One region of the Pseudomonas reactans genome, then DNA from elsewhere that is predicted to be linked to it. Evidence: riboswitches for the same ligand, from Rfam matches in the RefSeq annotation. Region 1 holds a riboswitch; each other region holds the start of a gene.
What was found. Region 1 has a riboswitch for cobalamin ahead of HX793_RS14620 (TonB-dependent receptor plug domain-containing protein). Riboswitches for the same ligand answer to the same signal wherever they lie in the genome.

Region 1 (3,270 bases):
CGCCTATGGGGCCAGCGATGTCGGCACGGTACGCCAGAGCAACGAAGATAACTTTCTGGTGGAGCCCAGCCTCAGGTTGTTTGCCGTGGCTGACGGCATGGGCGGCCATGAAGCCGGCGCCCTGGCGAGTGCCGAAGCCTTGATTGGTTTGCGCCAGGCGCTCAACGCCGACCGTGTCGACCCACTGAACGACGACAGCGACCCGGACGCCACCTGGTCGGACCCGGACATGCAAGCTGCCAGCCGCCTGCACAACGCCATCGACCAGGTGAACCAGTGCGTCTACCAGCAAAACGTGGCACGGCAGATGAGCGAAGGCAGCGGCATGGGCACCACCCTCACGGGAGCATGGCGCCCGCATGCCGATGGGCCACTGTTGCTGTTCCACGTAGGCGACAGTCGTTTGTACCGCTACCGCGACGGTGAGTTGAGCCTGCTGACCCGCGACCAGACCTGGTATCAACAAGCCCTTGAGGCCGGCAAAGTCGACCGCTTGCCGGCACGCAACCTGCTGTTGCAAGCGATCGGCCCGGGACCACGGGTAGAACCGCAAGTACGCGTGCAACCCGTGCTGCCCAACGACCTGCTGATGTTGTGCAGTGACGGCCTGCACGGTTGCGTCCCGCACCAGGAAATGGCCCAGGTGCTGGCCGCTGCGGGCCGCGACACGCTGGACACAGCCTGCCAACAGCTGATCCACCTCACCCGCGAATACGCAGGGCGCGACAATGTCACCGTGCTGCTCGCCTGGTTCGACGGCTGAATCGTCTATGGCAGCTTGAACGCCTCGTCCACCGGCACGCGGTAGCCGGTGGCCAGGCGGTTGGTTTCGTTGGCCATGCCGACCACCGCCTGCAACTCGCCGAACATCTCGTCGGTCATCCCCGCCTTGCGCGCCGCCGCCGTGTGGGACGCAATGCAGTACGGGCAATTATTGGTCACGCTGACAGCCACATAGAGCAGCTCCTTGGTCAGTGGGTCCAATGCCCCCGGTGCCATGATTTCCTTGAGACTTTCCCAGGTTCGACGCAGGGTCGGCGGATGGGCGGCCAGGCATTTCCAGAAGTTGTTGACCTGATCGACCTGGCGTGTGCGCATGATGTCGTCATAGACCGCCCGCACTTCGGGGCTGGCATCGGCGTATTCGGTGAGGTGTTGAGTCATGGGATGTCCAACGCGGATGGAGAGTGTTCTGGAATACCGCGCCGCCGCCATTGCTGGCAAGTGAAGCCTGAGAATCCTGGATGACGGAGTTGACGAACGGTCATGCGAATGTTCAGATGCCGGCCTGTTTCAGGTGCCCCCTGCCGCCGTGCTTGGGGTGAAACGGGAAACCGGTACGCTCTTTTGAGCCAGTCCGGTGCTGCCCCCGCAACGGTATTCGCGTGACCCCTTCGACACACCACTGTGGCCTGCGCGCCATGGGAAGGTGAAGGGCTCCATACGCGAGAGCCCGGAGACCGGCCTGGAATTTCTGTTAGGCAAACTCCTGCGGTGGGCGGGCATGGGCCGGTATCGGCGTGTGCGCGATGCCTTCTCCTGCGTGCTTCTGCGAAGATACTTTCGAGAAGACTATGATTCGACGTTCCCTGATCCCTTTGTTCGGCTCGCTGTTCAGCCCCCTGTTGCTGGCCGACGACAATACCCTGGTGCTCAACCAGCAGATTGTCTCCGCTCCTTCCGTGGAATCCACCACCGTCGCCGCCATGGCCCAGTACGGCAGCAAAGTGGAGATCGTCACCCGCGAACAGATCGAACGCGCCGGCCCCGCCGCCGACGTGACGCGGGTGATGCAGATGTTCATCCCCGGCCTCTACGTGGCGCCGAAAAACGGCCCGTTCGACTACGGCACTTATTCCCTGCTGGGCGGGCGCAACGATGACACGTTGATCCTGCTCGACGGCGTGCGCCTGAACAACCGCCTGTATGGCGGCCTGTACCTCGATACGCTGCCGGCCAACGCTATCGAGCGCATCGAAGTGCTCAAGGGCGGCCAGAGCCTGTTGTTCGGCACCCAGGCGGTGTCGGGGGTCATCAACATCGTCACGCGCAGCCCGCAGACACGCGAGGCGTCCGGTGAAGTCAACCTGGGAGTCGATACCTTCGGCGGCACCACCGGCGATGCACGGGTCGAGAAGATCTTCGCCAACGGCTGGGGCGACCTCGGCCTGCTGGCGTATGTCAGCCGCAACGCCTCCGAGGGCTACCAGCCGTTTCGCAACAGCGACTACAGCGGCCGCGTCAGCGACAAAAAGCGCTCGTACGAAGTGACCACCTTCGGCACCAAGGCCATCCAGTCGTTTGGCGACGACTCGCGCCTGGAACTGTTCTACCAATATGCCGATGCCAACCTTGATTTCGCGCGGCCGGTGAACAACTACAAGACCACCAACGACCGCGTGCAACAGATCGCCACGGCCACTTTCGAACAGGCGATCAACGAGCGCCTGAGTTATTTCATCAAGGGCCATATCAACGACTGGGACACACGCTACACGCGGATCGATAACACCGCGAATGGCGGCCGTAATGTGCGCAATCACAATGACTACTGGGGCTTTACCGATTGGGGCGTACAAGCCGAGGGCAAGGCCGAGTTGCCAGGCGGCCATGTGCTGGTGGTAGGCAGCGACAACCAGTGGTTCAAGGGCCAGGACGATGTACTGGTGATCGACGACAACAAGGCCCAGGCCCACGCGCTTTATACGCAACTGCGACCGCAGATCGACGCATTGCCCAACTGGCACCCCAGCGTGGGCGTGCGGCATGAAGCCATGAGCGGCGGTGACAGTGCCACTGTCGGCATGCTCACCTCGCTCTACGATCTCAACGACCACTGGGCCCTGCGCGGCCAATACGGTACGGCCTACAAACTGCCCAACGCCGAGCAGTTGTTCGTCAACGAGCCAGGCGACGAAATCGGCAACCGCAATCTCAAGCCGGAGAAAAGCCGCAACGCCGAACTGGGGATCGACTACAAGGGGCTACTGGGCGAAGGTGACTTCAGCGCCAGCGTCACGCTGTTCAAACGCAAGATCACCGACCTGATCACGCTCGACGATGTGCAGTGGGTCAACGGCCAGGGCCAGATCCAGATGCGCGGCTTCGAGGCCGACGCCAAGCTCGCGCTCAACGACCAGTGGAGCCTGCAAGCCGACATGACGCGCAACCTCACCGAATCGCGCACGGGGGTTACCATCAACGATATCCCGAGCTTCTTTGCCCGTTCACGTATCGGTTTCGAATCGGAAAACCGCTTATGGGGCGCAG
Region 2 (3,270 bases), on a different contig from region 1:
CAGCACCGCCGCCACCGGCCACTCGGCATTCCAATCCATCTGCCAATCATTCAGGCGAGCATTGGCATGGCGCGGGTGATAAATCGCCGTGCGTGGCAGGGTCTGCGGCTCGGCCCAGGCGTAGTCACGGTCCAGGTAGGTGCTGGCCAGGCAGCGATAGAAATCCAGCGCATTGCCCAGACCACCCTGGCGCAGGAAATGCCAGAGGCGATCACGCGCTTTGACGTCGACGGTGCTCAGGCCACTGAGTTCCGGGTCCGGGCGATCATCCCCCGGCACCAGGATCAGCTGCACGCCCCTTTCGGCCAACTCCACCAGACGCTCGATGCCGTAACGCCAATAACCGATACCGCCATGCAGCGAGATCAGGATGACCTTGGCGTGGCGCAGCACTTCATCGACGTACAGGTCGACCGAGGCGTGGTTCTGCACCTGCATCGGGTTAGCCAGGCGAAAGCTGGGATAGTCGTCCGGCAACTGTTGCGCCGCTTCGGCCAGCAGCGCCAGGCTGGAATCGCCGCTGCACAGGATCACCAGGTCAGCGGGGGTTTGGCCAAGGTCGGCAATATTGTCGTCCGAGACGAAACCACCGGGCTGGGTCCTGAGCAGGTGCATGGGTTAAACGCTAAGGGCGGCGCGCAGTTGCGCTTCAAGGCCGGCCGCGTCGAGGTCCTGACCGATCAGCACCAGGCGCGTGATGCGCGCTTCGTCAGCGCCCCAGGCACGGTCGAAGTGCTTGTCGAAACGCGTGCCCACGCCCTGGATCAACAGGCGCATCGGTTTGTTCGGGATCGCGGCGAAGCCTTTGACGCGCAGGATGCCGTGTTGCACCACCAGTTGGGTCAAGGCGTCGAGCAGCAGTGCTTCGTCGGCTTGCGGCAGGTCGATGGAAATGGAGTCGAAGGCGTCGTGGTCGTGATCGTCTTCACCTTCGTGATGATGATCGTGATGGCTGTGGCGACCGTCGATGTGTTCTTCGGAGCCGGCACCCAGACCTATCAGCACGTCCAGTGGCAGGCGACCGCTGCTGGCTTCGATGATCTTGACGGCGGGTGGCAGTTCTTCCGCGACTTCCAGGCGCACGCGGGCCAGGTCTTCAGGGCTGATCAGGTCGGTCTTGTTGAGGATTACCAGGTCAGCGCTAGCCAGTTGGTCGGCGAACAGCTCGTGCAGGGGTGATTCGTGGTCCAGGTTCGGGTCGAGCTTGCGCTGCGCATCCACTTGGTCCGGGAAGGCGGCGAAGGTGCCGGCGGCCACAGCCGGGCTGTCGACGACGGTAATCACGGCGTCAACGGTGCAGGCGCTGCGGATTTCCGGCCATTGGAAGGCTTGGACCAGCGGTTTTGGCAGGGCCAGGCCGGAGGTTTCGATGAGAATGTGGTCGAGGTCGCCGCGGCGGGCCACCAATTCGCGCATCACCGGGAAGAACTCTTCCTGCACGGTGCAGCACAGGCAGCCGTTGGCCAGCTCGTAGACGCGGCCGTTGGCTTCTTCTTCGGTGCAGCCGATGGAGCACTGCTTGAGGATTTCACCGTCGATACCCAGCTCGCCGAATTCGTTGACGATCACGGCAATGCGACGGCCCTGAGCGTTGTCGAGCATGTGGCGCAGCAAGGTGGTTTTGCCCGAGCCGAGGAAGCCGGTGACGATGGTGACGGGGAGTTTGGCCAGTGTTTTCATCGGATGCCCTTGGGGGCGGGCATACGGGACGATAGGCCCTGCGACGGTGCGCAGCAGCGGATTTCGTCACCGGATCACCCCGCCCGGTTGAAGTAGAAAATCGGTTGCGAGGCAGGTCTCCTGGCTTGGGGCTTGCGGGTCTTGCGACCGGCGCTGGCTGCGCCTTCCCGCCTTTCGGCAGTGGCGTGGCAGTCAGCTGAACCCTTTACAGTTGCGGGGGCAGCCGCGGCTTGGACCGCGTTCCCTTCTTAGCTTCGGCCTGGGGCTGAAGAACCTCGAGGGTGCAAGGCTACGCAGTGCAGACAGGATGGTCAATGTCAGTGGGCTTTATGGAAGAATCAACAAGCGCACTGCCTGCCGACATTGCAGGCCTGATCATATTGACGCGAATACATGACGTATTACTTTGCAAAAACTTATCAACCCTGTTCATGGAACAATTAAACGACTTGCGCCACCTAGGGAGGGCAACACAAACATTCTGTCTAGTTAAGAAGCCATGAACGTGATTTCTCCTAGACGTACGACTATTTAAGACACCACAACTGAGATCAACTCATGTCTACTATCGCCTCTACGCGCACCGACGCCACCCCGCAGCCCGCACAACTGAATGAAACCTCCCTGACTTCAACCTCGCGCCCTCTTGAGTCGTTGAGTGATCAAGCGTTGACGAAAAAAATACTGGAATTGGCCCCTGCACTTGATCCCTGGGGAAACGAATTTTTCACGCTCCATACTGCCGATCGAATGGCAAAAGGCACACAAGAGAACGGCGAACCTGCTACCCAAGAACAAATAGAGACGATGAAGGAGTTTCTGGCACGCCCTGATCTTTATAAACACCTCGACCTCCAGCCCCCTGGTGGCATCGAAGACGGACAAATTAATTTGGACTCAGTTGCCGTAGAAGCGGGAGAGATTTCACAGGTGAGTGACCGCAAGCTGATACAGTTAGCCAAGGATTTTCATACCACTTACGACACCACAGGTAATGGTTATGTCAACTACAACGAACTGAGAAAAGCCGAAGACAGTGACATTCCCGAACTGGCAAAAAAAGTTGCCCGAGAGTTACTCGCACGTCCAGAACTTCTTAAGCAATTGGATATTGGTGTCGGCTTCCTCGGGTTCGCAGGCAAGGATGATGAACGCTATGACGTCACCAACCTCGACTATATGATTAAAAACAGTTCCAAGCGGGTTAATTACCCATTCAGGAGTAAAACTGTCTGACCTCCTGGAAGGACGAGGCATACAATACTTGACTCATTGACCTCATGTATTTGACGCGCATTACTCGTCCATGTTTTCCTACACGTCTTGTTTCGGGTGCCCTTCACAGGGTGAAACGGGAAACCGGTGCGTCATAGCGATATGACCAGTCCGGTGCTGCCCCCGCAACGGTAAGCGAGCGAAGTGTCACAGCCACTGTGCAATTGCATGGGAAGGCGATGCTTTCAGGGCTCCTCCAAGAGCCCCCTCGCAAGCCCGGAGACCGGCCCGAAAAATTCAGATAACAAACCCGCGGTGGGCGGGCGCTGTTCAAACCCTGCGTGCCCGGCTCGCGGGGTTTTCATGCGCTCGTTT
Region 3 (3,270 bases), on a different contig from region 1:
TATGACGGCCGCCTGCCCGTCGACGCGCAGGTGGGCGAAGCGCTGTATGCCAGCAATGGCCTGGATCGCGGCCACCTGGTCCGCCGACAAGACCCCAACTGGGGCGATGAGGCGCAAACCGCCAACCTCGATACCTTCCATTTCACCAACTGCTCGCCGCAGATGAGCGGGTTCAACCAGAAGACCTGGCTGGAACTCGAAGACTACATCCTCGACAACACCCAACGCTGGAAAGCCCGCGCCACGGTGTTCACCGGCCCGGTATTCGCCGACGACGACCGGGTGTACCGAGGCGTGCAGATTCCCAAGGCGTTCTGGAAAGTGGTCGCCTACCTCAGCGACAACGGCAAGCCTAGCGCGAGTGCCTACATGATTGACCAGAGCCGCGAACTGGGCCAACTCGACCTGGTGTTCGGCCAGCTCAGGACCTACCAGCGCAGCGTGATCCAGATCGAGCGCCTGACCGGTCTGCGCTTCGGCAACCTGGCCGACTACGACGGCTTCAGCAACGAAGAGCGCGCCACCGGCACGCGGATTGAAGCGCTGATACAGGGGCCTGAAGACATTCGTCTCTGACCGACGCTTCACATGTTGAACTGCGTCACACGCCAACCACGATGCGAAGCGAGCCGCTCTTGATCTGGCTTTTGATCTCAGGCGCCCCGTCAAACACGCTGGCCGAACGCAGGCTTGAATCCGTGGGTAACCCGGCAGGACGCCGGGTTAGCCGCGCTGGGCCAAGGATGGCCCATCGCGGCGGCCCACGGATTCAAGCCTGCGATCGGGCACACCGAGCCTAGGCGAGGTGCCGAGTGTTGGGGCGAAGCGTTTTTGGTTACTTTTTGCGCTCTTCAAAAAGTGACCCGCTGTAAGAGCGGAACCCATAGCCGCCATTACCTAAATAACGGATATGTACCCGGTCTGATCCAACATCCAGGCCAGCTGTCAGGCCGCCTTCGCAGGCAAGCCAGCTCCCACATTCTGAATCGCAGGAGTAACAGTAAGATTGCGGCCGACCGTCAAGCCGCCAGCGCCGTACCCAGCGAGGTGTGGATACTTGCGCCCTTTGGCCGCCCCCTCACTGCGCACTGATGTAATGAAACTGCGCCTGCGACTTCTCGACCGCCGCACGCACCAGGTCTTTCTGTGCGTCGGTGCCCGAGTAGTAAATCTGCAGGCCCTTCAAATCCTGCCCTTCGACGGCTTTGCCGATCACGGCAACATCAACCGGCGTGCCGGCCCCCATGATCAAAAAGAACACGTCGCCCAAGCGCTTGGTATTCAGCAATTCGCCCCTGAGGCTGGCAGCGTTTTGGTCGCCGGCCAGGGAAATCGCCAGGGTGTCGCCGAACATACCGCTTTTAGGGATGCTCATCGTGTGCAAGCGCAGTTTGTCTGAGTCGGCGGGCATCGACTTGACATAGGCGGTGGAGGCCTCGTCGAGAATCTGCTGTTCAGATTTACCCTGAGTGGCACAACCGGCCAGGGTGGCGATAAGGACGAGCGCGACAAATGATTTCACGGTGTATTCCTTGTGATAAAGCGATCCATGGGCTGAGCATCATAGGAGCCTGACCGCCAGAGAGCTACCGTTGACTTCACGCCCTCCCGTTCAACCGCGTGATCGACTACCATACCGCGCCGGTTCCCAAACGGGACTAATAGGGAATCCGAAGCGCGGCACACCCGCGCCAATCGGAACTGCCCCCGCAACTGTAGGTGCTGAGCCTGCTCCTTGATGCCACTGGACCTTGTCCGGGAAGGCCGGAGCCGGGCGACGACGCATCAGTCAGGAGACCTGCCGGCTCGAGCTCAACTACTAACCGGCGGGGTGTCCGGGAAGGACATTCTTGCCTGTCGCTACCACAGCGCTCGAGGGTGTATTTCCGAATGGCACGCACGCTTCACTCGGAGATAGCCCCATGCTGCCACGCGTTACCGCCCTGCTTACCGGTCTGGGCTTCTGTGCCCTGGCCCAAGCCGCACCCACCCACTACCCGCTGACCGTGGAAAACTGCGGCAGCACCCTAACCTTCCAGCAAGCCCCGGCCCGCAGCGTGACCATCGGCCAGGCCGCCACCGAGATGCTCTACGCCCTGGGCGTGGGCAATAAAGTGGTCGGCACCTCGCTGTGGTTCAACAGCGTACTGCCACAGTACAAAGCGCAGAACGACACCATCGAGCGCCTGGCCAACAATGAGCCAAGTTTTGAGGCCGTGATCGCCAAGCGCCCGCAACTGGTGGCCGCCGAGCTGGAATGGGTGGTCGGGCCGCAAGGCGTGGTCGGCACCCGCGAGCAATTCCATGAACTGAAGATTCCCACCTACCTGCTGCCCTCCGACTGCGAAGGCAAGGACAACCTGGTCGGCGCCGACGGCACGCGGCTGGAGCCGTTTCGCATCGAGACGATCTATAAAAGCATCAGCCAACTCGCCGAGATCTTCGACGTGCAGGCACGCGGCCAACAACTGAACGAAGAACTCAAGGCGCGCCTGGCCAAATCCGTCGCCACCGTGCAGAGCAAGGGCCTCAAGCAAGCCAGCGCCTTGGTGTGGTTCTCCAGTTCCGAGATGGCCAGTGACCCTTATGTGGCCGGCCACAAGGGCATTCCGGAGTTCATGCTGGAAACCCTCGGTTTGCATAATGTCGTGCAGTCCGACGAAGAGTGGCCCGCCGTCGGCTGGGAAACCCTCGCCAAGGCCAACCCGACCGTGCTGGTGATCGCGCGCATGGACCGCCGCCGCTACCCTGCCGACGATCATGAAAAGAAACTGGCCTTCCTGCGCAGCGACCCGGTCACCCGCAACATGGACGCGGTGAAAAACAACCGCATCATCATCCTCGACGCCCTGGCGCTGCAGGCCAGCATCCGCACGTTCGACGGCCTTGAACAACTGGCCACGGCCATCGACGGCTACGATCTAACCAAATGATACGCACCCTACTCGCCCTGGCCCTGCTATTAGCCGCCGTACTCGCGGGCGTGGCCATCGGCGAAACCGCCATCTCGCCGCAGGTGGTACTCCAAGTCCTCGCCAACAAACTGTGGGCGGCTGGCTACGTGCTCGACCCTATCGACGAAGGCGTGGTGTGGAACTACCGCCTCACCCGCGCCCTGGTCGCCGCTGCGTGCGGCGCCGGGCTGGCGACGTGCGGCGTGATCCTGCAATCGCTGTTGCGCAACCCGCTGGCCGATCCGTACCTGCTGGGCATCAGCGCCGGCGCCTCGACCGGCGCGGTGCTGGTGGCGTTGATCGGTGTGGGCGGCGG

Region 2: it holds a riboswitch for cobalamin, as region 1 does, so the genes downstream of both, cobW (cobalamin biosynthesis protein CobW) here and HX793_RS14620 (TonB-dependent receptor plug domain-containing protein) in region 1, are expected to answer to the same signal.
Region 3: it holds a riboswitch for cobalamin, as region 1 does, so the genes downstream of both, HX793_RS11540 (ABC transporter substrate-binding protein) here and HX793_RS14620 (TonB-dependent receptor plug domain-containing protein) in region 1, are expected to answer to the same signal.

The regions. Positions count from the first base shown of each region.
Region 1 is NZ_JACAQP010000011.1:139,565-142,834, forward strand. It holds gene HX793_RS14610 (PP2C family protein-serine/threonine phosphatase) at 1-763, shown strand, start outside; gene HX793_RS14615 (carboxymuconolactone decarboxylase family protein) at 769-1,164, opposite strand; cobalamin riboswitch at 1,279-1,483, shown strand; gene HX793_RS14620 (TonB-dependent receptor plug domain-containing protein) at 1,575-3,270, shown strand, end outside.
Region 2 is NZ_JACAQP010000041.1:2,993-6,262, reverse strand. It holds gene cobN (cobaltochelatase subunit CobN) at 1-615, opposite strand, end outside; gene cobW (cobalamin biosynthesis protein CobW) at 619-1,680, opposite strand; cobalamin riboswitch at 1,774-1,973, opposite strand; gene HX793_RS27785 (hypothetical protein) at 2,239-2,916, shown strand; cobalamin riboswitch at 2,994-3,201, shown strand.
Region 3 is NZ_JACAQP010000008.1:79,803-83,072, reverse strand. It holds gene HX793_RS11550 (DNA/RNA non-specific endonuclease) at 1-576, shown strand, start outside; gene HX793_RS11545 (hypothetical protein) at 1,079-1,522, opposite strand; cobalamin riboswitch at 1,626-1,820, shown strand; gene HX793_RS11540 (ABC transporter substrate-binding protein) at 1,923-2,933, shown strand; gene HX793_RS11535 (FecCD family ABC transporter permease) at 2,930-3,270, shown strand, end outside.